DNA from 3 places in the Phytopseudomonas flavescens genome. Region 1 is predicted to be linked to each of the others. Evidence: predicted binding sites of a transcription regulator. Region 1 holds the regulator's gene; each other region holds the start of a gene.
The links. Region 1 encodes sigma-54, which starts transcription at its own class of promoters, with help from an activator protein. Its sites were predicted from a motif close to ANTGGCATNNANNTTGCTNT; they were not measured.
Positions count from the first base shown of each region.

Region 2: the regulator sigma-54 is predicted to act here: its motif matches at 3,186-3,205, upstream of FHR27_RS21210 (ammonium transporter).
Region 3: the regulator sigma-54 is predicted to act here: its motif matches at 3,831-3,850, upstream of glnK (P-II family nitrogen regulator).

Region 1 is NZ_JACBYV010000001.1:5,748,308-5,756,161, forward strand. It holds gene FHR27_RS27065 (FagA protein) at 209-604, shown strand; gene FHR27_RS25605 (class II fumarate hydratase) at 597-1,973, shown strand; gene FHR27_RS25610 (hypothetical protein) at 2,039-2,488, shown strand; gene FHR27_RS25615 (superoxide dismutase) at 2,502-3,113, shown strand; gene FHR27_RS25620 (ZIP family metal transporter) at 3,147-4,037, shown strand; gene FHR27_RS25625 (HPr family phosphocarrier protein) at 4,044-4,316, opposite strand; gene rapZ (RNase adapter RapZ) at 4,329-5,186, opposite strand; gene ptsN (PTS IIA-like nitrogen regulatory protein PtsN) at 5,206-5,670, opposite strand; gene hpf (ribosome hibernation-promoting factor, HPF/YfiA family) at 5,686-5,994, opposite strand; gene FHR27_RS25645 (RNA polymerase factor sigma-54) at 6,075-7,583, opposite strand; gene lptB (LPS export ABC transporter ATP-binding protein) at 7,751-7,854, opposite strand, start outside.
Region 2 is NZ_JACBYV010000001.1:4,740,922-4,748,775, forward strand. It holds gene FHR27_RS21200 (ammonium transporter) at 1-1,144, opposite strand, end outside; gene FHR27_RS21205 (hypothetical protein) at 1,493-1,672, opposite strand; gene FHR27_RS21210 (ammonium transporter) at 1,721-3,091, opposite strand; gene FHR27_RS27105 (methyl-accepting chemotaxis protein) at 3,272-4,291, opposite strand; gene FHR27_RS21220 (DUF1989 domain-containing protein) at 4,354-6,699, opposite strand; gene FHR27_RS21225 (flavin-containing monooxygenase) at 6,709-7,854, opposite strand, start outside.
Region 3 is NZ_JACBYV010000001.1:5,194,932-5,202,785, reverse strand. It holds gene FHR27_RS23225 (secondary thiamine-phosphate synthase enzyme YjbQ) at 17-442, opposite strand; gene FHR27_RS23220 (ammonium transporter) at 567-1,820, opposite strand; gene FHR27_RS23215 (ammonium transporter) at 1,940-3,256, opposite strand; gene glnK (P-II family nitrogen regulator) at 3,299-3,637, opposite strand; gene FHR27_RS23205 (accessory factor UbiK family protein) at 4,039-4,314, shown strand; gene FHR27_RS23200 (YifB family Mg chelatase-like AAA ATPase) at 4,349-5,839, shown strand; gene FHR27_RS23195 (BCCT family transporter) at 6,056-7,854, shown strand, end outside.

The sequences.
Region 1 (7,854 bases):
TGGTGCCCGTCTTTTCACTCCGTTTCCCGAATACTGAACGCAGATGGCGGCGTATTGCCGGCCGTTCGGCCATTTTCTCTTTCTGCATCTTTGCCATTGGGCGCAGCCGCGATGCTGCGCGGCGAGACCAATGGCGCTTCACATCAATTCGGTATTGATTATTCTTTCTATATAGGAATTAATATTATTAGCTTTTAAAAGGTGAGCCATGAGATTTCGCTCGAGCAATACGCCCTGTCTGGATTGTTGGTACTGGCTGGGTTTTCGGATCCGTTGCGGGCTGCTTCCCGATGAACCAAGGCTGCTCGAGTTGCACTGGGCACAGGGGCGACAACTGGTCGAGCATGGCCGCCTGTGCCCCTGGCGGATGTCGCTGACCACCCTGAATCTGCTCATGGATACCGCCTGCGATACGGCGCTGCCCTGGCACTGGCGCAGTGTCTGCCTCGATCACGCCTACCGCTCCCTCTACGCGCTGCAGCACCTGGCGACCAATCGCGATCAGCAACACAGTCTGAATCGCGTTCGCAACCGTCTGGCCACCTTGCGCATGCAGCCCTCTCTTTCGATGTCCGAATTGGCAGAAGGAAATCCCTATGAGTAACACCCGGATAGAACGCGACAGCATGGGCGAACTGGCCGTCCCCGCCGAGGCCCTCTACGGTGCCCAGACCCAGCGTGCGGTCAACAATTTCCCGGTATCGGGGCTGGCCATGCCCAAGGCGTTCATTCGTGCGCTGGTACTGGCCAAGGCCGCCGCTGCCCGCGCCAACGTGGATCTGGAGCAGATCCTGCCTGCCCAGGGCGATGCCATCGTTTCAGCGTGCCAGCAACTGCTGGCCGAGGATTTCATGCGTCACTTCCCGGTGGATGTGTTCCAGACCGGTTCCGGCACCAGCTCCAACATGAATGCCAACGAAGTGATCGCCACCCTGGCCACGGGCATTCTCGGCGAGCCGGTGAACCCCAACGATCACGTCAACTGCGGTCAGAGCAGCAACGACATCATCCCCACCACCATCCATGTCAGTGCCGCCATCGAGGTCAGCGAGAATCTGCTGCCGGCGCTCGGTCACCTGCTCAAGGTGCTCTGCGAGAAGTCTCTCGAGGTGCAACCCTTCGTGAAGACCGGTCGTACGCACCTGATGGATGCCATGCCGGTGCGCATGAGCCAGGTGCTCGATGGCTGGGCGCAGCAAATCCAGGGCAATATCCAGCTGCTCACCAGCCTGCTGCCCGCCCTCCAGGCCCTGGCCCAGGGGGGTACAGCGGTCGGTACCGGCATCAACGCGCATCCGCGATTTTCCGAACTATTCTGTCAGGAGCTCAATGCGCTGACAGGTCGGCAATTCACCCCCGGCACCAACTTCTTCGCGCTGATCGGCTCTCAGGACACCGCGGTGGCGCTGTCCGGGCAACTGAAGACCACGGCAGTGTCGCTGATGAAGATCGCCAACGACCTTCGCTGGATGAACTCCGGCCCACTGGCCGGCCTCAGTGAGATCGAACTCGAAGCGCTGCAGCCTGGTTCCTCGATCATGCCGGGCAAGGTCAATCCGGTGATCCCGGAAGCCACCGCCATGGTCGCGGCTCAGGTCATCGGCAATGACACCACCATCGCGGTGGCGGGGCAGTCCGGGAATTTCGAGCTGAACGTGATGTTGCCGGTGATCGCTCACAATCTGCTCGGCAGCATCGAGTTGCTGGCCAATGCCAGCCGCCTGCTGGCGGATCGTGCCATCGCCAGCTTCAAGGTCAACGAGCCGAAGCTCAAGGAAGCACTGGGCCGCAACCCGATTCTGGTAACGGCGCTGAACCCGCTGATCGGTTATCAGAAGGCGGCGGAAATCGCCAAGAAGGCGTATCGCGAAGGTCGGCCGATCATCGACGTGGCCGAGGAAATGACCGATCTGGGGCGTGCCGAACTGGAGCAGTTGCTCAACCCGGAACGCCTTACCGAAGGTGGTCTGTAATCGTTGAAACCGCCGCGCAGGTCATCTGGCCTGCGCATTTTCGTCTCAGGGCGAGGAGGCAATCCATGGAGCAGTGGAAGCGACTCATCCAGGCGGGTAACCGCTACTTCGCCGAGGGTTCCTGGGTCGAGGCGCGGGAACAGTATCTGCAAGCGCTGGCGCTTGCTCAAGTGCTGTTCGAGCGCTGGCGGGATGCCGATGCTGCGGTGGCGGCTTTCGTCGTTTCTCAGCACAACCTGGCCGATCTGCAACTGATGATCGGTCATCCGGAAGGCTCCGCGGAGCACCTCTGTGCCTGCCATGAACACCTGTTGCGCTGCATGGACAGTGAGCATCTGTCGCCGTCCTTGCGCCAGGCCGCACTCAATCACAGCGGCCGAACCTACACCAGTCTGTTGAACTTTGTCGCCGAGCACGGGGCCTACCCCCGTACGGATCGATTGTTGGGCGCCCATGCGCCTGGCGATGTTTCACCGGCAGAACGCCCAGCGTCTGTCGTTCGTCAGTACCATTAGAGGAGTGAAAACCATGCCGTATAGCCTGCCTGCTCTGCCTTACGCCTACGATGCCCTGGAGCCGCACATCGATGCGCAAACCATGGAAATCCATCACAGCAAGCACCACCAGACCTACGTCAACAACCTCAACGCTGCCCTGGAAGGCAACTCGCTCGGCGAGCTGCCGGTCGAAGAGCTGCTGACTCGCCTCAAGGACGTGCCGGAAGACAAGCGCGCTGCGGTGATCAACAACGGTGGTGGACATGCCAACCACTCGCTGTTCTGGACCGTGATGAGCACCAGCGGTGGTGGCGAGCCTCAAGGCGAACTGAAAACCGCCATCGACAGCCAGCTGGGTGGTCTGGAGGCTTTCAAGGAAGCCTTCACCAAAGCCGCACTGACCCGCTTCGGCAGTGGCTGGGCCTGGCTCAGCGTGACGCCGCAGAAGAAACTGGTGGTCGAGAGCACCGGTAACCAGGACAGCCCGCTGATGAACGGCAACACGCCGATCCTCGGTCTGGACGTGTGGGAGCATGCCTACTACCTGCGTTATCAGAACCGTCGTCCCGAATACATCGGTGCGTTCTACAACGTCATCGATTGGGCCGAAGTCGCACGCCGCTATCAGGCCGCTCTGGCCTGATCGCATGCCCATGAGCCCACATCGAGTGTGCCTATGAGCCCGCTGCACGAGTTGATTGCGGCCAATGGCCGCTCCTTTCGCTATGCACTGGGCCTGATGCTGCTCGTTGGCGGCGGGACCATTCTCGCCCTCAAGGTCTGGAGTGGTTTGCAGAGCCGGCTTTCGCCGGCTCTGTGGTATGCCTGGCAAGGTGGCATGCTGTGCGCTCTTGGCACGGCTCTGGGCGCCTTGCCGGTCATTTTCATGCGCAGCATTTCGGCACGTTCGTACACGGCCATGCTGGGTTTGGGCGGGGGCATGATGCTCGCTGCCAGTCTTTTCTCACTACTGCCGCCGGCTTTTCAGCTGGCTGACGAGCAGGGCCTGACCAGCAGTCGGGGCTCATTGCTGGTCGCCGCGGCAGTGGTACTGGGTGCTGGCGCCTTATGGGTGCTGGGCCACGGGTTGTCCCGTACATCGCGAGCGCGGGTAAATCAGGGCGTCGGGTCGAGCGTCTGGCTGTTCGTCATCGCCATCGTGTTGCACAACGTGCCGGAGGGCATGGCGGTCGGCGTGGCGGCTGCAGCCAATCTGGCGAATGCCGACGGTTTGACGCTGGGGATTGCGTTGCAGGACGTGCCCGAGGGGCTGATCATTGCCTTGGTGCTGGCCGGGGCGGGCATGTCGCTCTACAAGGCGGTCTTCTGCGGTGCGGCGTCCGGGTTGGTAGAGCCGCTGTTCGCCGTGCTTTCGGCCTGGCTGGCCGGTGCGTCGCTGCAGCTGCTGCCCTGGGGGCTGGCGATGGCCGCGGGAGCGATGCTCTTCGTGGTGCTGCGCGAGATCATTCCCAAGCTGTATCGGCGCGCTGACGTGCCGCCGGCCTCGCTGGGGTTCGCATCGGGGTTCGTGCTGATGCTGGTTCTGGGCAATGCCCTGAGCGTCTGAGAGCGGTTACTCGCCTTCGTCGAAGTAGTTGTTGATCAAGTCGATCAGCGCCTGCAGGGCCTCCTCTTCCCGTTCGCCCTCGGTCGCCAGATGTACGGTGGTGCCCTTGCCGGCGGCGAGCATCATCACCGCCATGATGCTCTTGCCTTCCACCAGGCTGTCGACGCTGCGCCCGATTTTCACCTGGCAGGGAAAGCGCCCTGCGACTCCGACGAACTTGGCGGCGGCACGCGCATGCAGGCCGAGTTTGTTGATGATGGTGATTTCACGGGCGGGCATCGCGGCAATTCCTTAACTGAGGTCGCGGTGGCGGATCTGAACGTTCTTCAGCAGCGGTTTGAGGGCGTGGCCCAGGCGGTTGGCGAGATACACCGAACGATGATGGCCACCGGTGCAGCCAATCGCAACGGTGACGTAGGAGCGATTGCTGGCAGCGAAGCGCGGCAGCCATTTGTGCAGGTAGGCGAAGATGTCCTGGTACATGTCCTGGACGTCCTCCTGGGCTGCGAGGTATTCCTCCACCGGCTGTTCGAGGCCCGTGAAGTCACGCAGCTCGGGCTTCCAGTAGGGGTTGGGCAGGCAGCGCACGTCGAACACCAGATCCGCATCCACTGGCATCCCCCGTTTGAAACCGAAGGACTCGATCAGGTAGGCGGTGCCCGGCTCCGGCTGGTTGAGCAGGCGCAGCTTGAGGGTGTCGCGCAGTTGGTAGAGATTCAGGTGAGTGGTGTCGATCTTGAGGTCGGCACGGTCGATGATCGGGCTCAGCAGCTTGGTCTCGTCGACCATGGCCTCGGCCAGCGAGCGCTGGTCGTTGGTCAGCGGATGACGCCTGCGCGTCTCCGAAAAGCGCTTGAGCAGCGTTTCTTCGCTGGCATCCAGGTACAGGACATCGCAGCGGATATTGCGGCCGCGCACTTCGTCGAGCAGTTCGGAGAAACGCTTGAGCTGGCTGGGCAGGTTGCGTGCGTCTATCGACACCGCGACTTGCGGGTGCAACAGCTCGGTGTGCAGCAACGCCCGTTCGGCCAGCTCGGGAAGCAGGCCGGCAGGCAGATTGTCGATGCAATAGAAGCCGTTGTCCTCGAGCACGTCGAGAGCGGTGCTCTTGCCCGAGCCGGAACGGCCGCTGACGATGATCAGGCGCATGGGCTCATCCTGTGTAGGGCTATTGGCCGTTCTGCACGTTCACTACGGTCTGGTACAGCGATTGACTGTCCTGAGCCTGGCGCAGTCGCTCGCGAACGTCCTCGCGGTCGAACATGCTGGCGATCTGGCGCAGCAGTTCCAGGTGCTCATCGGTCGCTGCTTCGGGAACCAGCAGCACGAACAGCAAATCGACAGGGGCGCCATCGATTGCGTCGAAATCCACCGCGGCGTCGAGTTTCAGCAGCGCACTGATCGGTGAGCTGCACCCGGGCAAGCGGCAATGAGGAATGGCGATGCCATTGCCGAAACCGGTCGAGCCGAGTTTCTCCCGGGCGATCAGGCTTTCATAGATGGTCTGGCCATCGAGATCGGGCAGGTCGCGCGCGATCACGGCAGCTATCTGTTCGAGTACACGCTTTTTACTGCCGCCCGGCACGTTCACGAGGGAACGGCCGGGGGTCAGGATATTTTCAAGTCGGATCATAGGAGAAGGACGAGGTCAGCGGGCCATTGCGCCCTGCTGGCGGTCGAGCTGTTTTTCCTTGTGCTTGATGAGTTGGCGGTCAAGTTTGTCGGTCAGTAGATCGATGGCGGCGTACATGTCTTCATGCTCGGCATTGGCCACCACTTCGCCTCCGGCGATGTGCAAGGTGGCTTCGACTTTCTGCTTGAGCTTCTCGACCTCCAGGATGACCTGCACATTGGTGATCTTGTCGAAGTGCCGCTCGAGACGTCCGAGCTTTTCCTCGATGTAGCTGCGTAGTGCGTCTGTCACATCCAGCTGGTGCCCACTGATGTTGACTTGCATACCGCTTCTCCTTGTTGCCGTGTGTGAGTGGCAGGCTATACACCTGCCGCAGGAACACTGGGGCTCTACTACAAGGCCGCTCACATCAGTCGTTTGCGTTCGCTCGAAGGCGCTATACCGAGCGATTCACGGTACTTGGCGACTGTGCGGCGCGCCACTTGAATGCCCTGTGCTTCCAGTAAACCAGCGATCTTGCTATCGCTCAATGGCTTTTTCGCATTTTCCGCGGCGACCAGTTTCTTGATGATCGCGCGGATCGCGGTGGACGAACATTCGCCGCCTTCGGAGGTGCTGACGTGGCTGGAGAAGAAGTATTTCAGCTCGTAAATGCCACGCGGTGTATGCATGTACTTCTGGGTGGTGACGCGTGAGATGGTCGATTCGTGCATGCCCACCGCTTCGGCGATGTCGTGCAGTACCAACGGCTTCATGGCTTCGTCGCCGTAGTCGAGGAAGCCGCGCTGGTGTTCGACGATCTGCGTCGCGACCTTCATCAGGGTTTCGTTGCGGCTCTGCAGGCTCTTGATGAACCAGCGTGCTTCCTGCAACTGATTGCGCATGAAGGTGTTGTCGGCGCTGGAGTCGGCGCGCTTCACGAAGCCTGCGTACTGCGCGTTGACGCGCAGGCGAGGCATGGCCTCCTGGTTGAGTTCCACCAGCCAGCGATCGTTGTGCTTGCGCACGATCACGTCAGGCACCACGTACTCGGGCTCGCTCGATTCGATCTGCGAACCGGGGCGCGGGTTGAGGCTCTGAATCAGCTCGATGACCGGGCGCAGCTCGTCTTCCTTGAGCTTCATGCGGCGCATCAGCTGGCTGTAGTCGCGGCTGCCGAGCAGGTCGAGGTAGTCACTGGTGAGGCGCTGGGCCTCGCTCAGCCAGGGGGTATTGGCCGGCAGTTGGCGCAGTTGCAGAAGCAGGCACTCGCGCAGGTCGCGGGCGGCGATGCCGGAAGGCTCGAACTGCTGGATGCGGTGCAGCACGGCTTCGACTTCATCGAGCTCGACATCGAGTTCGGGGTCGAAGGCGTCGGTGATTTCTTCGAGGGTTTCCTCGAGGTAGCCCTGACCATTGATGCAGTCGATCAGCGTCACTGCGATGAGGCGGTCCTTGTCGGACATAGGTGCCAGGTTGAGTTGCCAGAGCATGTGACTCTGCAGGCTCTCGCCGGCAGAGGTGCGAGTGGTGAAGTCCCACTCGTCGTCATCATTGCTTGGCAGGCTGCTGGCGCTGGTCTGATAGACGTCTTCCCAGGCCGTGTCGACCGGCAGTTCGCTGGGGATTCGCTCGCCCCATTCGCCTTCTTCCAGATTGTCGACGGTCTGGGTGTTTTCCTGGAAAGTTGGTTCCTGAAATTTCTCTTCCTGAGCGGCCGCCGTGGGTGCGCTTTCCGCGCCGTCGGCCATGGGGTCCGAATTGTCGAAGTCGTCGCCTTCTTCCTGACGCTCGAGCATCGGGTTCGACTCCAGTGCCTCCTGGATCTCCTGTTGCAGATCCAGCGTGGACAGTTGGAGCAGGCGAATGGCTTGTTGCAGCTGCGGTGTCATCGTCAGCTGCTGGCCCATTTTCAGGACTAGCGATGGTTTCATTGCAGACCTTATCTGGCGTCTGTGCGCGATCCACGACAGGGCGCCAAAGCGCCACTAGGAAGCAAATTATATGCCTGAATCCGAGTGCTTTGCCTAGAGCCCGTTACCATTTCATTACGACCCTGTCGTGGGTAGCGGGCGCTGGGCGTTCATCGGCGGGAAATTCGTTACAGGCGGAATTCGTGGCCCAGATAGACTTCCTTGACCACCTGGTTGGCCAGGATCGCAGCGGAATCGCCTTCGGCGATCAGTTGACCATCGCTGACGATGT
Region 2 (7,854 bases), 1.0 Mb from region 1:
GCTGGTCGAGCAGGCCGCGGCCTTCGATGAAGCCCTGGCCGCCAATGGCGGCAAGCGCGAACACGGGAGTCAGCAGGCCGCCGAGGATGCCCGCGACGCCATGCACGCCGAACACGTCGAAGGCATCGTCCAGGCCGATCATCGGCTTGAGCTTTTCTACCGACCAGACGCACACCGGGCCTGCGATGAAGCCCAGCAGGATGGCGCCCATCGGCCCTACGAAGCCGCAGGCCGGGGTGACGGCCACCAGGCCGGCAATGGCCCCGGACAGCGCGCCGAACAGGCTCGGCCGGCCACGGTGTCGCCATTCCACGATCATCCAGCCCAATGCGCCTGCGCAACTGGCGAGCATGGTGTTGACCATCACCAGCATGGCGTAGCCGTTGGCGGCCAGTGCGCAGCCGCCGCAGAAGCCCAGCCAGCCCACCCACAGCAAGGAGCCGCCGGTAAGGGTCATGGTCATGTTGTGCGGCGTCAGCGACGGCGTGCCGAAACCGCGACGGCGGCCCAGCAGCCAGGCACCCACCAGTGCGGCGATACCGACGTTGAGGTGCACCACATTGCCGCCAGCGAAGTCCTGCACGCCGAGATCGAACACCCAGCCACCGCCCCAGGCCATGTGTGCCATGGGGATGTAGTTGATGGTCAGCCACACGGCCATGAACACCATCACCGCGGCGAACTTCATGCGCTCGGCGAACCCGCCGACGATGATCGCCGGGGTAATGGCCGCGAACAGCAGCATGAACAGGAAGTACAGATACTCCGGGATGGTGCCGACTACCGAGTCCTTGGTGATGCCGGCCATGAACAGCTTGTCCAGGCCACCGATCACCGCGTGCAGCGAGCCGCCGTTGGTGAAGGTCAGGCTGTAGCCGTAGATCGCGAACAGCACCGACATCAGCGATGCGGTGCAGAACACCTGCATGAGAACCGAGAGGACGTTCTTGGTTCGTGCCATACCGCCATAGAACAGCGCCAGGCCCGGGAGGGTCATCAGCAGTACCACCAGCGAGCAGAGCGCCACGAACGCCGTGTCGCCGCTGTCGATCGGCGCTGCCGCCTCGTCGGCGAGAGCGGCGGCGCTGGCGAGCACCAGAGGAAAAACCAACATACTGCGGCCTATCTGTGAACACCGAACCATTGCCTGTTGCCTCCAACCGACGGGGGATTGAACCGGCCGCTGTCGGTGGCGAACCGGATCTGCTGCCCCGCGGAAGGTCAGCGCAGAAGCACCGACATATATTCCTGTGGGGCAATTAACTTCCCCTCTGGTAAAGCAATAGGCCTGCCAGAATCGTTGCGCGCCGAGCTGTTTCAGCTAACCCACTGAGCTCAAAACAATTTGTTACATGTTGGCTGAGGGCCGCGGAATACCTGAGGTGCGCGCCGTGCATTGTCCTGGTGCGCAAGGTGTGGGGCTGCTACTTAGTGGGCAGAGCAAGGGCGTGCTGCGAGGGATGACCGGCGGCGGTTGCCGCCGGTCGAAGGGTTATTTCAGCTTGTCGAGTTCTTCATCAGGCAGTGCGTAGCTGTGTTTCTCGTGAATGATGGTCGCGATCAGCGCGTAGAGGCTGACGGCGGCGACCAGAAAGCTGATGAAGATCAGGATGGCGGGTTTGTCGGCGAAGGTGAATACAGCGCTGGCACCTTCGTAGGTGGTGATGCTCATGGCGATACTCCTCGGGATGAGCCGGCCGCCCTTGCGGCCGGCCAGGGGTCATTTGGCGGGGGCGGCGGTCAGTGGCGGCTGTGCGGCGTTGCCACCCACCGTACTGCTCTGCCCGTACATGCTGCTCCACTCCGGATAGGCCTGGGCCGGCACTTCGGTCAGGTCGAGGCCACGTTCCTCGGCATGCGCCGGCACGCGCAGGATGCCGGCCTTGTTGAGGGCGTAGGAGATGCCGTAGCCGGGGAAGAAGCCCAGCGCGGCCATCACCAGTGCGCCGCCGAGCTGGCCGAAGAAACTGATCTCCGGCATGCCGTTCACGTTCGGGTAACCGGCCAGGAAGATGCCGCTGATCAGCAGACCGGCGAAACCGCCGAAGCCGTGCACGGCGAACGCGCCGACGGCATCGTCCAGCTTGAACTTGAGCAGCAGGTTGTTGACCAGCGGCGCCAGGGCGGAAACGCCCATGCCGATGAGGTAGGCCAGCCCGGGGTGGTAGAGGTCCAGGCCGGGCGCCACCGAGATGATGCCGACCAGACCACCGGACATCATCCAGTAGGGTTCGCGGGTGGTCAGGTAGGCACCGATCAGGCCGCCGGCGAAACCCATCAGGGTATTGAAGGAGAAGGCGGAGAGGTTGGTCGGCTGGCCGTAGATGTTGATCCACTGAGCGCCCGAGTTGTAGATGATGCAGCCGCCGAGGAAGCCGAAGAAGCCGACGATGATCAGCATCAGGCCGACCACGCTCATCGGCATGCTGTGGCCGACGATGGCGTTGGCGCTGCCGTCCGGGTTGAAGCGGCCGATGCGTGCACCGAGGTTGATCAGCACGCCAAGGGCGAAGAAGCCGGCGATCATGTGCACCACGCCCGCTGCGCCGACGTCATGGTAGCCCCATTTGACGGTCAGCCAGCCTTCCGGGTGCCAGCCCCAGGCCGCCGCCAGCAGCCAGAGAAAGCCGCCGAGCACGATGGTCATGATGATGAATGCGCTCATCCGCGCGCGCTCGATGATCGCCCCGGAAAGAATCGAACCCGTGGTGGCGGCGAACAGCGCGAATGCACCCCAGAAAATACCGGTGGCGTTGTCCTGGATGTTCGGGCCCATGGATTGGCTCCACGGCATGCCGGCCATCAGGGCGTCCATGCGCGGTACCAGGCCATCGGGGAAGGCGTTGTAGACCGCCCAGCCGAGCAGGAACACGCTGGGCACGATGAAGCCGAACGCGAGGATGTTCTTCACGCCCGCCGCCAGGGCGTTCTTCAGGCGCGAAGCGCCGATCTCGTAAGACAGAAAGCCTGCGTGAATGCAGATCATCAACGCGGTACACCACCAATAGAACATCTCCATGTTCAGGGTGTTGGTCATTTCGATCAGGGCCTGCAGCTCTTCGAGCGTAGGCGGGGTCTTCTGTTCTTCCATCACTGAATCCTCGAAAGCGGTTTATTGGAATAAGTGGTGCGCAGGCAGGTCGAGTCGAAAGCTTTATCTTTGATAAACAAAATTTCTTTTTGAGAAAGCAATGAGTGTGCCATCAGTAATGGCCATGGCTGGGCTTATCGCGGGCGTTAGCCTCTTTTTCTGCACTTTTTCAGTTCATGTTCATGGCTTGTTGCCTGAAGTTGGTTCGCCCGAGCGCTCCTTCTGCAGCATGCCTTGAATCTGCTGCACCGATTCCTGGGTGCGTCGCGCCAGATTGCGCACTTCGTCGGCGACCACGGCGAAGCCGCGACCCTGATCGCCGGCCCGTGCCGCTTCGATGGCGGCGTTGAGGGCCAGCAGGTTGGTCTGCTCGGCAATGCTGCGAATCCCCCCGGCGACCTGAGCGATCTGCGTGTAGGTGGCCTGGATGTTGGCTTGTTCGCGCTGGTGCAGCGTGGCGGCGGTCTTCTCGTCGCTGATCTCGCGTACGGCGCCGGTGACATACAGCAGGCGGCCCTGGGCATCGCGCAGGCAGCGGCCGCGTTCGCGGTACCACACCTCGCCACGGGTCTTGTGGCGCATGCGGTATTCGACGGCGTAGAAGCCATCACCGCCGGTGTCGACCATCGAGGCATTGAAGGCCTGCATGACCTGTTTCAGGTCATCGGCGTTGACCACCTTGAAATAGCTGTCCCAGCCATCGGGAAATTCCTGGGCGCTGTAGCCGATCAGCTCGCGGAACTGCTCTGACCAGCGAATCAGGTTCTGCGGATGGTCGGGGTCGCCGCCCACCACGTTCATCGCCCAGCTGCCTTCGGTCAGGGTGCGTTTGGTCAGTTCCCAGACCTGGCGTTCTTCGTCCCAATGGGCGCGCTCGGCTTCCAGCTCGTGCAGACGCCGCTGGCTGTCGTCACGGGCGTGGAGGAGTTCGTCGATCTGCGCCCGGGCCTCGGCGAGGTCTTCCCGGAGTGCGGCGTACTCCTCTGCACTACAGGGCGGCGGCGCCTGGCATTCGGCCTGCTGGCGAATGCGCTGCAATTCGTCCCAGTCGCGCTGCAGCCGCTGCAGGCTGCTGAACAGCCGAGCGTCGCGCTGCAGATGAGGCTGTGCGGCAGCCGCGCTGGGCTGGCCGTCGAACAGACGGTTGAGCCACTGGCTGAGTTCATCGGCCAGGTTTCGGGATGCATTGCTGAACCACATGGGCCACCTCCGTGAGATCGAATGGCCATCACCAAGCAATTCTCTTTCCACAAGCGGTTCGGTTATGCCCGTACCCTGCTCTTGTCCGGGTCGTAGGCGACGGTGCTGGCGCCGACCTGGGCGCGAATGCGCTTCTGCTGGCCATCGAGCTTGCCTATCTCGACGGCGGTACCCGGCTCGCAGTAGCCAACATCCAGGCGACACAGGGCGATGTTGCGGCCCAGCAGTGGTGAGCGCGTGGCACTGGTGATCACGCCGACACGGGCCCGGCCGCTGTATACGCCGTCGCCGTGGGCCGCGGTTTCGTTGCCTTCCAGCTGCAGGCCGACCAGCTTGTGGCGGGGTGCTGCGCTGCGCCTTGCCAGCGCATCGCGGCCGATGAAATCCGCCGCCTTGCTCCTGAGTGGCACACAGAAGCCAATGCCGGCCTCGAACGGATCGGTCTGGTCGTCGAATTCGTAACCGGCGAAGATCAGCCCGGCTTCGATACGCAGCATGTCCAGCGCTTCGAGACCGAGCGGTACCAGGCCCAGGGGTTCACCGAGCTGCCACAGGCGTTGCCACACCTGCAGCGCATCGTGCGGATGGCACCAGATTTCATAGCCCAGCTCGCCGGTATAGCCGGTGCGCGACACCATCACGGGGGGGCCGTTGTAGTCATCCAGGCGGCCGACCAGAAAGCGGAACCAGCCCAGCTCTTCCAGCGCTGGCTGGGTGCCGGGCGTCCAGATCATCTGCGCGAGCAGTTGGCGGCTCAGCGGGCCCTGCACCGCGACGTTGTGGATCTGCTCGGAGGCGCTCTTTATCCACACCTTCATGCCCAGTTTTGCGGCCTGTTCACGCAGCCAGATGCCGGCGTAGTCCTCGCCACCGATCCAGCGAAACGCATCGGCGCCGAGGCGCAGCAGGGTGCCGTCGTCGAGCATGCCGCCGTGCTCGAAGCACATCGCCGAATACACCACCTGACCGACCGCCAGCTTGCGCACGTCGCGGGTCAGGCAGTGGTCGAGCAGCGCTTCGGCGTCAGGCCCGAGCACCTCGAATTTGCGTAGCGCGGAAAGGTCCATCACCGCCACGCGTTCGCGGCAGCCGTGGTATTCCTCGGTGGCGCCGTAGCCATCGAAGCGGGTCGGTGTCCAGAAGCCCCGGTAGTCGGCGAACTGCCGGGTGAGGGCCGAGGTACCGGCGTGAAAGCCGCTTTCGCGGGTCAGCACCGGATCGGCATCTGCTGTTTTTCGAGTGGCCATGGCGAGACTGAAACGCTCCTTCTCGGAATACACGCGGATATGGATATCGGTGGGCTGCCAGCCATTGGCGGGGTCGATGTCGTCCGGGCAGGAACTGCTGGCGCAGACCAGATCGGTCAGCGCCTTGAGCAGGACGTAATCGCCAGGGCGCGACCAGGGTTCGTCCAGCGTCAGGTGCTGGTGCGCGTCGATGGCGGTGTTGTAGAAGAAATTGATCGCCGGCCAGCCGGCGCGCGGGTCTACGCCGTGAGCGGCCATGGCGCGGCTGATGTTGTCGCTGCAGTTGGCGTGGCCGAAGTAGCCGTGCGCCTCGTAGTAGCGCGCCGCACAGGCCAGCGCGAAGGTATCGTGGCGGCCGACGGTATCGCGCACCACCTCCAGCATGGCTTGCATGTCGCGGTCGTAGAAGCGGCTGAACAGGCCCGGCCCCGGGTAGGCGTTGCCGTTCAGGGTCCGGGTGACGGTGGGGTCGAGGTCGATCTCGCGTCCGGCATCCAGGCCGGCGCGGTCGAAGGCGACGAAATCCGAACACTGGCGCCCGGCAACGTCGATCACCTGGACGAACTGCCCGGCTGCGACGAGGTAGTCGCGTGCGCTGCCGGGGTGGATGGTGAATTCGTCGATCACCTCACCCAGCGGCGCGGGAAGTGGCGGCACCCAGAGCCTGCGCGGGTTGGCGCGATGCAGCAGCACGCGGAGTTCACTGGCGCGTTGCTGGCTGTGCACTGCGCTACGCCCACCAGGGGCGGCGACGATCACGCACAGCGCAGCGCTGGCCAATAATTCGCGGCTGAAGCCTGCGGGTGTGGCGGCGGGCCACAGCCGGGCGGCGGCCGGCAGGCGGCGACAGTCCACACCACGACGAGTGAGCCCGTTGCTGACGTGAATCGACTCGCGGCTGCCATCGTGCAGCAGGTGGGTGATGGCATCGGCACCAGCGCTGGCTTGCAGGCCCAGTGCCGCCAGCGCTTCGCGGCCATCCTCGGTGAAGGCCAGCAGTTCGGCAGGCTGGTCGCCCTCGAGGTCGATCACTTCCAGGCGATCCCCCGGCTCCAGGGTCAACACCGTCAGCCCGCCAGGAGCCACGCGGTGGCGTTCCAGGTCTGCGGCGCGGGCGAACAGCGCCGGCTCCAGTGGGCGGCTTGTCACAGGCAGGTTCATGGCAGCGCCTCAGCTGGCGGACTTCAGGCGGTCGGTGGGTGCGTCGGCCAGGTAGGCACTCAGCGAATCATCCAGGGCCTCCAGCCAGGGGGTGTGATGCGGCGTGGCCAGGGTGCCGGTGATCAGTGAGCGATAGCACTTGTCGCGGTAGCCCATGATGTTGTCGTACTTGTCTTTCTTCCACTGCAGGAAGGTGGCGTTGACCTCGGCGATGTCGAAGCTCGGGTAGTCGGTTGCGGCGATCAACTGGCGGATGTATTCGCCCTGGAATTCGAACATCTGCTGGGCGCTTTCCAGCGTCTCCTCTTCCTGGCGCCAGGCCAGGTTTTCAGCGTGCATGCCCTCGGCGGCGGGCAGGGCGATGCGCCCGAGAATCACGTCGCGGGCGTACCAGGCCTGGGCGTCGAACATGTTGAAGCTGTACCACTGATCCTGCATGCCGAGGTAGATCAGCCGCGGGTTCTGCTCCCAGAACACACCCTTGTAGAGGTTCAGCGGCCACAAGCGATTGCCTGTTTTCAGGCGCAGCGCTTCCGGCAGAAAGGGGAAGTGGTGCTTATAGCCGGTGCACAGGATGATGGCGTCGATGTGCTTGCAACTGCCGTCTGCGAAGAACGCGGTGCTGCCCTGCACGTGGCTGAGCAGTGGGCGCTCCTCCCAGTTGGCCGGCCATTTGTAGCCCATCGGCGCGCTGCGGTAGCAACTGGTGATGGAACGGGCACCGTACTTGTAGCACTGCGAGCCGATGTCTTCGGCCGAATAGCTGGCGCCGACGATGAGCACGTCCTTGCCCTTGAATTCCAGAGCGTCGCGAAAGTCGTGGGCGTGCAAAACGCGTCCGGCGAAGCGCTCGAAACCGGGAAAGTCAGGCACGTTGGGTGTGGAAAAGTGGCCGCTGGCGACCACCACGTAGTCGAAGGTTTCGCTGTAGGTGCGGTCATGCAGATGATCGTGGGCGGTGACCGTGAACAGCTCGCTGGCGGCGTCGAAGGTGACGTCGCGCACCACGGTATCGAAGCGGATGGAAGGCCGCACGCCGGCTTTCTCGACGCGTCCCTTGATGTAGTCCCAGAGCACCTCGCGTGGTGGGTAGGAGCCCATGGGCCGGCCGAAATGCTCGTCGAAGCTGTAGTCGGCGAACTCCAGGCACTCCTT
Region 3 (7,854 bases), 550 kb from region 1:
AACGCCTGGAAAAAATTCAATTTGCCGTACCTTGCAAGGTCGCCAACACTCGGCGCGCACCACCCTGCTCACGGTGCTCGCCCAGGTAAATCCCTTGCCAGGTGCCCAGTGCAAGACGCCCATCACTCACGGGTATCTGCAACTGAACGCCCAACACGCTCGACTTGAAGTGCGCCGGCAGATCATCCGGGCCTTCGTCGCAGTGCTCGTAACCCGCTGCGTCCTCAGGGACGAGACGGCGAAAAAAGCGCTCGAAGTCACGGCGTACTGCCGGGTCCGCATTCTCGTTGACGGTCAGTGACGCCGACGTATGCTGCAGCCACAGGTGTAACAGACCCACCCTGTAGCTCGCCAGTTCCGGTAACGCATCCTGCAATTCATCGGTTACGAGATGGAAGCCCCGTGCCCGCGGACGCAGGGTGATCAGCCGTTGCTGCCACATGTTCGTCGTCCTCTTTTCGACGCGCGCATTCTAGCGCGCCGTAGAAAAAAACAAAGGGCGCCTGAGCGCCCTTTGCGATTGTTCGACCATCATTTTTCGTGATGAGCAGCCCGTCAGCTGTGCATCACTTCTTGTTGGTGAATTCGGGATAGGCTTCCATCCCGCACTCGACCAGGTCGACACCTTCGTATTCCTCTTCTTCGGAGACCCGCAAGCCAACCACCGCCTTGATGATGCCCCAGACGATCAGGCTGGCGATGAAGACCCAGGCGAAGATGCTGGCGATACCCAACAGCTGCGCGCCAAGGCTCGCCTCGCCATTGGTCAGGCACACGGCCAGGGTGCCCCAGATGCCGGCCGCGCCGTGTACGGAGATCGCGCCGACCGGATCGTCGATCCTGATCTTGTCGAAGGCGAGGATCGAGAACACCACCAGCACCCCACCGACACCCCCGATCAGGGTGGCCTGCAGCGCGGTCGGGGTCAGCGGTTCGGCGGTGATCGACACCAGGCCGGCCAGCGCACCGTTGATGGCCATGGTCAGGTCGGCCTTGCCGAACAGGATACGCGCCACGATCAGCGCGGCGATCAGGCCACCGGCAGCGGCCATGTTGGTGTTGACGAACACCTGAGCCACGGCGTTGGCGTCTTCGATGGTGCTCATCTTCAGTTGCGAGCCACCATTGAAGCCGAACCAGCCCATCCACAGGATGAACATGCCCAGGGTAGCCAGCGGCAGGTTGGCGCCCGGGATGGCGTTGATCTGGCCATTGGCGCCGTATTTGCCCTTGCGCGCACCGAGCAGAATCACACCCGCCAGAGCAGCTGCGGCACCCGCCATATGCACGACGCTGGAACCCGCGAAATCCAGGAAACCGGCTGCGTCGAGGAAACCGCCGCCCCATTTCCAGAAGCCCTGGACCGGGTAGATGATCGCGGTCATGACGATGGCGAAGGCGATGAATGACCAAAGCTTCATGCGCTCTGCCACGGCACCGGACACGATGGACATGCAGGTGGCAGCGAACACGATCTGGAAGAAGAAGTCCGAGCGTGCGGCGTAATAGGGGGCGTCTTCGCCACCGGCCAGCACGGACTCGACGCTGTTCTCGTCGCCGATCAGAAAGCCGAAGCTCGGCAGGATGCCGCCTTCAGGGCTGGAGTACATGATGTAGTAGCCGATCAGCAGATACATGATGCAGGCGATGGCGAACAGGGCCACGTTCTTGGCGAGAATCTCGGTGGTGTTCTTGGCACGTACCAGGCCAGCTTCGAGCATGGCGAAGCCAGCGGCCATCCACATCACCAGAGCGCCACAAATCAGGAAGTAGAAGGTATCGAAACCGTACTGCAAAGCAGTCAGTGCTGTGTTGTCCATTTTTTATTCACCTCTGGCCGTTGCGCTTGTTTGTGCGCTGTGCGGTCGAGGCGCCCGGGTTGGCTCCGGGCGCACTCCGTGTGCGTTGGGCCCGCCGCACGCAGCGGGCCCTGTGATGCTTACAGGATGTAGCCACGCTCGTTGTGCTGAGCCAGGTCGAGGCCGACCGACTCTTCTTCTTCAGTGACACGCAGGCCCATCACGACATCGATGACCTTGAGGATCACGAAAGTGACGATGCTGGTGTAGATCACGGTGAAGGCGACGCCTTTGAACTGGATCCACAGCTGCAGGCCGATGTTCTCGACTTCGCCGAAACCGCCCAGGGCAGGTGCTGCGAAGATACCGGTCAGCAGTGCGCCGACGATGCCGCCCACGCCGTGTACGCCGAAGACGTCCAGAGAGTCGTCGTAGCCCAGCTTGCGCTTGAGGCTGGTGGCGCAGAAGAAGCAGATCACGCCGGAAGCCAGACCGATGATCATCGCGCCCATCGGGCCGACGGTGCCGGCAGCAGGGGTGATGGCGACCAGGCCTGCGACCACGCCGGAGGCGATGCCCAGAGCGCTTGGTTTACCGTGGGCGACCCACTCGGCGAACATCCAGCCCAGTGCCGCGGCGGCGGTGGCGATCTGGGTGACCAGCATGGCCATGCCAGCGGTCTGGTCAGCGGCGACAGCGGAGCCGGCGTTGAAGCCGAACCAGCCTACCCACAGCATCGCAGCGCCGATCAGGGTGTAGCCGAGGTTGTGCGGCGCCATGGCCACGCTCGGGAAGCCCTTGCGCTTGCCCAGCACGATGCACGCCACCAGACCGGCGATACCGGCGTTGATGTGCACCACGGTGCCGCCAGCGAAGTCCAGTACGCCCCAGTCCCACATCAGGGCACCGTCGCCGCCCCAGACCATGTGCGCGATGGGCGCATAGACAAGGGTGAACCATACGGTCATGAACACCAGCATCGCCGAGAACTTCATGCGCTCGGCGAAAGCACCGACGATCAGTGCAGGGGTGATGATGGCGAAGGTCATCTGGAAGGTGATGAACACGCTTTCCGGGAACGCGGCAGTCAGCGACTCCTTGGTCAGATTGCCGAGGAACATGTTGCCCAAACCGCCCACGAAGGAGCTGAAGTTGGTCACGCCGGCTTCCATCCCGGTGGTGTCGAACGCCAGGCTGTAGCCGTAGGCGAACCACAGGATGCTCATCAAAGCGGTGATGGCGAAGCACTGCATCATGACCGACAGAACGTTCTTGGAACGCACCATGCCTGCATAGAACAGCGCCAGGCCGGGAATGGTCATGAACAGGACAAGGGCGGTAGCGGTCAGCATCCAGGCTGTATCACCGGAATTCAGCGTCGCTTCCTGCGCCATGGCCATGCCGGGGAAAAACAGGGACGAAAGGGCTCCGAGCCCTGCGACTTTTCGCAGAGTCATGATTTAACTCCTGGGACGATTTGGGGGGGTGGGGGGCGGAGCTTAGATCGCGTCGGTATCGGTTTCGCCGGTACGGATGCGGATCGCCTGTTCCAGGTTTACGACGAAAATCTTGCCGTCACCGATCTTGCCGGTGTTGGCAGCCTTGGTGATTGCTTCGATGACACGGTCCAACTGATCGTCGGCGATGGCCACGTCGATCTTCACCTTTGGCAGGAAATCGACGACGTATTCGGCACCGCGGTACAGCTCGGTATGACCCTTCTGACGACCGAAGCCTTTCACTTCGGTCACGGTGATGCCTTGCACCCCGATTTCCGACAGCGACTCGCGGACGTCGTCCAGCTTGAACGGCTTGATGATGGCAGTGACTAGTTTCATGAAACTCTCTCCCGTGTAAGGTGGACTTGCCCCAGGAATTCTTACCCCGTCGCAAGTCTAAGCTCAGTGTCTGGCTTTTGTATGCATCGGTTGCCAAGACAGGGCTGATCCGATACCACCGACTGCTCCCGGCGAAACATTCCCCGCCCGCACGATACAACCGAACCGCATCGGTGCATGGGTCATGAGCGACTAAGCAGAAAGCTTGCCAATACCAGCAAACCGCCTCATTTCAGGACGTTACGAGCGCGCAGGGGCTCGCAGGAAAATATCTCGACGTGCCGGCGCACCAGAACAGCGCCAAAGCGCACCCTGCAATGCTCGATATTGGTGCGATAGCGTCGACTCGGTCACAAAAATCGCCGTGTTACACTGCGTTCAATCGTTTTCGGAAGGTTCCCATGCTGCCACCCAAAGCTTTGCTCGACGCCCTCAGCACGCAGGCCAGCCGCCTGCTCAGTGGCGACACTCCCCTGCCACGCAGTGAAATCGAAAGCCAGCTCAAGGCACTGCTGCAAAGCACCTTCAGCAAGCTCGATCTGGTCAGCCGCGAAGAATTCGACAGCCAGATGGTCGTGCTGGCCCGCACCCGTGCACGCCTCGAGGCCCTGGAAGCCAAGGTTCTGGAAATGGAGTCGCGCAGCGCCCCCGCGCAGCAGCAAACAGCGGTCGAGTAACCTGCTCGGCCGGCAGACGATCAAGGAGTGATCGATGTCATTGGCCATAGTCCACAGCCGCGCCCAGATCGGCGTAGACGCCCCTGCCGTCACCGTAGAGGCCCATCTGGCCAACGGTTTGCCGTCCCTGGCGCTGGTTGGCTTGCCAGAAACGGCGGTCAAGGAAAGCAAGGATCGCGTGCGCAGCGCCATCCTCAATTGCGCACTGGATTTCCCTCCCAGGCGCATTACCCTGAACCTGGCACCAGCCGATCTCCCCAAGGACGGCGGCCGCTTCGACCTGGCCATCGCCCTGGGCATCCTGGCCGCCAGCGGTCAGTTGCCGCCAGACGCGCTGGCTCCTCTCGAATGCCTTGGTGAACTGGCGCTGTCCGGTACGGTACGCGCCGTGCGAGGGGTCCTGCCTGCCGCCCTGGCGGCTCGGGAAGCGGGGCGCACCCTTGTGGTGCCCAGAGAGAATGCCGAAGAGGCCAGCCTGGCGTCCGGGCTGACGGTACTGGCAGTCGATCATCTCCTGGAACTGGTCGCTCACCTGAACGGCCACACGCCGCTGGCGCCGTATCAGGCGCAGGGCCTGCTGCGCCAGGCCCTGCCCTACCCCGACCTGGCCGAGGTGCAGGGCCAGGTCGCCGCCAAGCGAGCGCTGCTGGTTGCCGCCGCTGGCGGCCACAATCTCCTGCTCAGTGGCCCGCCGGGCACTGGCAAGACGCTGCTGGCCAGCCGCCTTCCCGGCCTGTTGCCCCCCCTGACCGAGGAGGAAGCCCTGCAGGTTGCCGCGATTCGCTCCGTCGCCAGCCACACGCCGCTGCAAAGCTGGCCACAAAGACCGTTCAGACATCCCCATCACAGCGCTTCGGGCCCCGCACTGGTGGGCGGTGGCAGCCGGCCACAGCCCGGCGAGATAACCCTTGCCCATTACGGCGTGCTGTTCCTCGACGAGCTTCCCGAGTTCGATCGGCGCGTCCTCGAAGTGCTGAGGGAACCCCTCGAAAGCGGTCATATCGTCATCGCCCGGGCAAGGGACAAAGTCAGTTTCCCCGCCAGGTTCCAGCTCGTTGCCGCCATGAACCCCTGCCCCTGTGGCTTTCTCGGCGATCCCAGCGGTCGCTGCCGCTGCAGCGCCGAGCAGATCCAGCGCTATCGCGGCAAGCTATCCGGCCCGCTGCTCGACCGTATCGACCTGCACATCACCGTCGCCCGCGAGAGCACCGCGCTGGGCCCCACCCGGGAAAGCGGTGAAACCAGCGCCACAGCCGCAGCCCGTGTCGCCGCGGCGCGAGACATCCAGCTGCGCCGCCAGGGCATCGCCAACGCCTTCCTGGACCTGCCGGGGCTGCGCGAACACTGCCCACTGGCCGACGTCGACCGGCAGTGGCTGGAGCACGCTTGCGAACGCCTCACCTTGTCACTGCGCTCTGCGCACCGAGTGCTCAAGGTGGCGCGCACCCTGGCGGATCTGCAGGCGCAGGAGGGGATCAACCGCCAGCATCTGGCCGAAGCCCTGCAGTACCGAACCAACCTCTGAGGAGCAGGGAAATAAGCTGAACGAAACGGCACGCGGACCTATCGATAGCTGGCACTTTCAAGAACCCGACTATCGGTAATGTACAATGGCGGGTCTTCCGCCTTTGGCGGCCGTCCGATAAACCGAGTCGCTTCTCCATCCGCTCGCCACCCGGCCAAGCTCCAACGGGTGTGCGCATACGTCATGGACTGACTCCGACCAAGGAGAGCTAGCTCAATGGAGGCACCTCTGTCTTCCCGCTCCACCCTCAACCCGCCGGTTTTCTTCGGCTCGACCTTTCTGATCGCCTGCCTGGTGATCTACAGCACCGTGTTCAAGGACAACGCCCAGAGCGTGTTCGGTGCCACCCAGGCCTGGATCATCGAGAATGCCAGCTGGGTCTATATCCTGGCCGTGGCCCTGATCCTGATCTTCGTGGTGTTCCTCGCGGTGAGTCGCTATGGCGACATCAAGCTGGGCCCCGATCACAGCGAACCGGAATACAACAACAGCACCTGGTTCTCCATGCTGTTCTGCGCCGGCATGGGTATCGGCCTGATGTTCTTCGGCGTGGCCGAGCCGGTGATGCACTTCATCGCGCCGCCGGTAGGCGACCCGCAGACCGTCACGGCGGCGAAGGAAGCGATGAAGCTGACCTTCTTCCACTGGGGTCTGCATGCCTGGGCGATCTACGCCATCGTCGCGCTGATCCTGGCCTACTTCGCCTATCGACATAACCTGCCGCTGACCCTGCGCTCGGCGCTCTACCCACTGATCGGCGACCGTATCTACGGCCCCATCGGCCATGCCGTGGACATCTTCGCGGTAATCGGCACGGTACTCGGTGTGGCGACCTCCCTGGGCTACGGCGTGCTGCAGATCAACACCGGCCTGAACCACCTGTACGGCCTGCCGACCACCACCGCGGTACAGATCGGCCTGCTGGTCTTCACCATGGCGCTGGCGACCATTTCCGTGGTCAGCGGCCTGGACAAGGGCATTCGCCGCCTTTCCGAGCTGAACATGATTCTCGCCGTGGGCCTGCTGCTGGTCGTGCTGATCCTGGGCCCGACCGTGTTCATCATGCAGACCTTCGTGCAGAACACCGGCGGCTATCTGTCGGAGATCGTCAGCAAGACCTTCAACCTCTACGCCTATGAGCCGACCGACTGGATCGGTGGTTGGACGCTGTTCTACTGGGGCTGGTGGCTGTCGTGGTCGCCGTTCGTGGGGCTGTTCATCGCGCGGATTTCCCGCGGTCGCACCATCCGCCAGTTCATCAGCGGCGTGCTGGTGGTGCCGGCCGGCTTCACCCTGCTGTGGATGACCGTATTTGGTGATACCGCCATCCACATGATTCTCGTCGATGGCGTCACCGATCTCGCCGAGGCCGTGAACAAGGACAGCTCTCTGGCACTGTTCGCCTTCCTCGAACACTTCCCGATGTCGATGATCCTGTCGCAGATCGCGGTGTTGATGATCGTGGTGTTCTTCGTCACCTCGGCGGATTCCGGCGCCATGGTGGTGGATATGCTCGCCTCGGGCGGGCAAGACCAGACGCCGGTGTGGCAGCGCATCTTCTGGGCAGCGCTGATGGCGGTGGTGGCGGCTTCGCTGCTGCTCGCCGACGGCCTCAAGGCCTTGCAGACCGCGACCATCGCCAGTGCCCTGCCCTTCGTGATCGCGCTGATGGCGTCGATGTGGGGCCTGCTGCGCGCGCTGCAGCTGGATGCGGCCAAGCGCAGCTTGCGCGATCAGGTTTCCCTCAGCTCGCGCAGCAGCACGAGCCCGGGCGGCTGGCAGCGTCGTCTGCGCAGCATGGTCATGCTGCCACGTCGTTCTCATGTGAATCGCTTCATCAGCGAGACCGTCCTGCCCGCCTGCGAGCAGGTTGCAGAGGAGCTGCGCAAACAAGGCCGCGAAGCGACCGTGGAGAGCGGTGAAGATGGCCGCGTGACGCTGTCGGTCAGTCACGGCAGCGAGGCTGACTTCCAGTATCAGGTGCGCCCACGCGCGCTGATCCAGCCAAGCTTCGT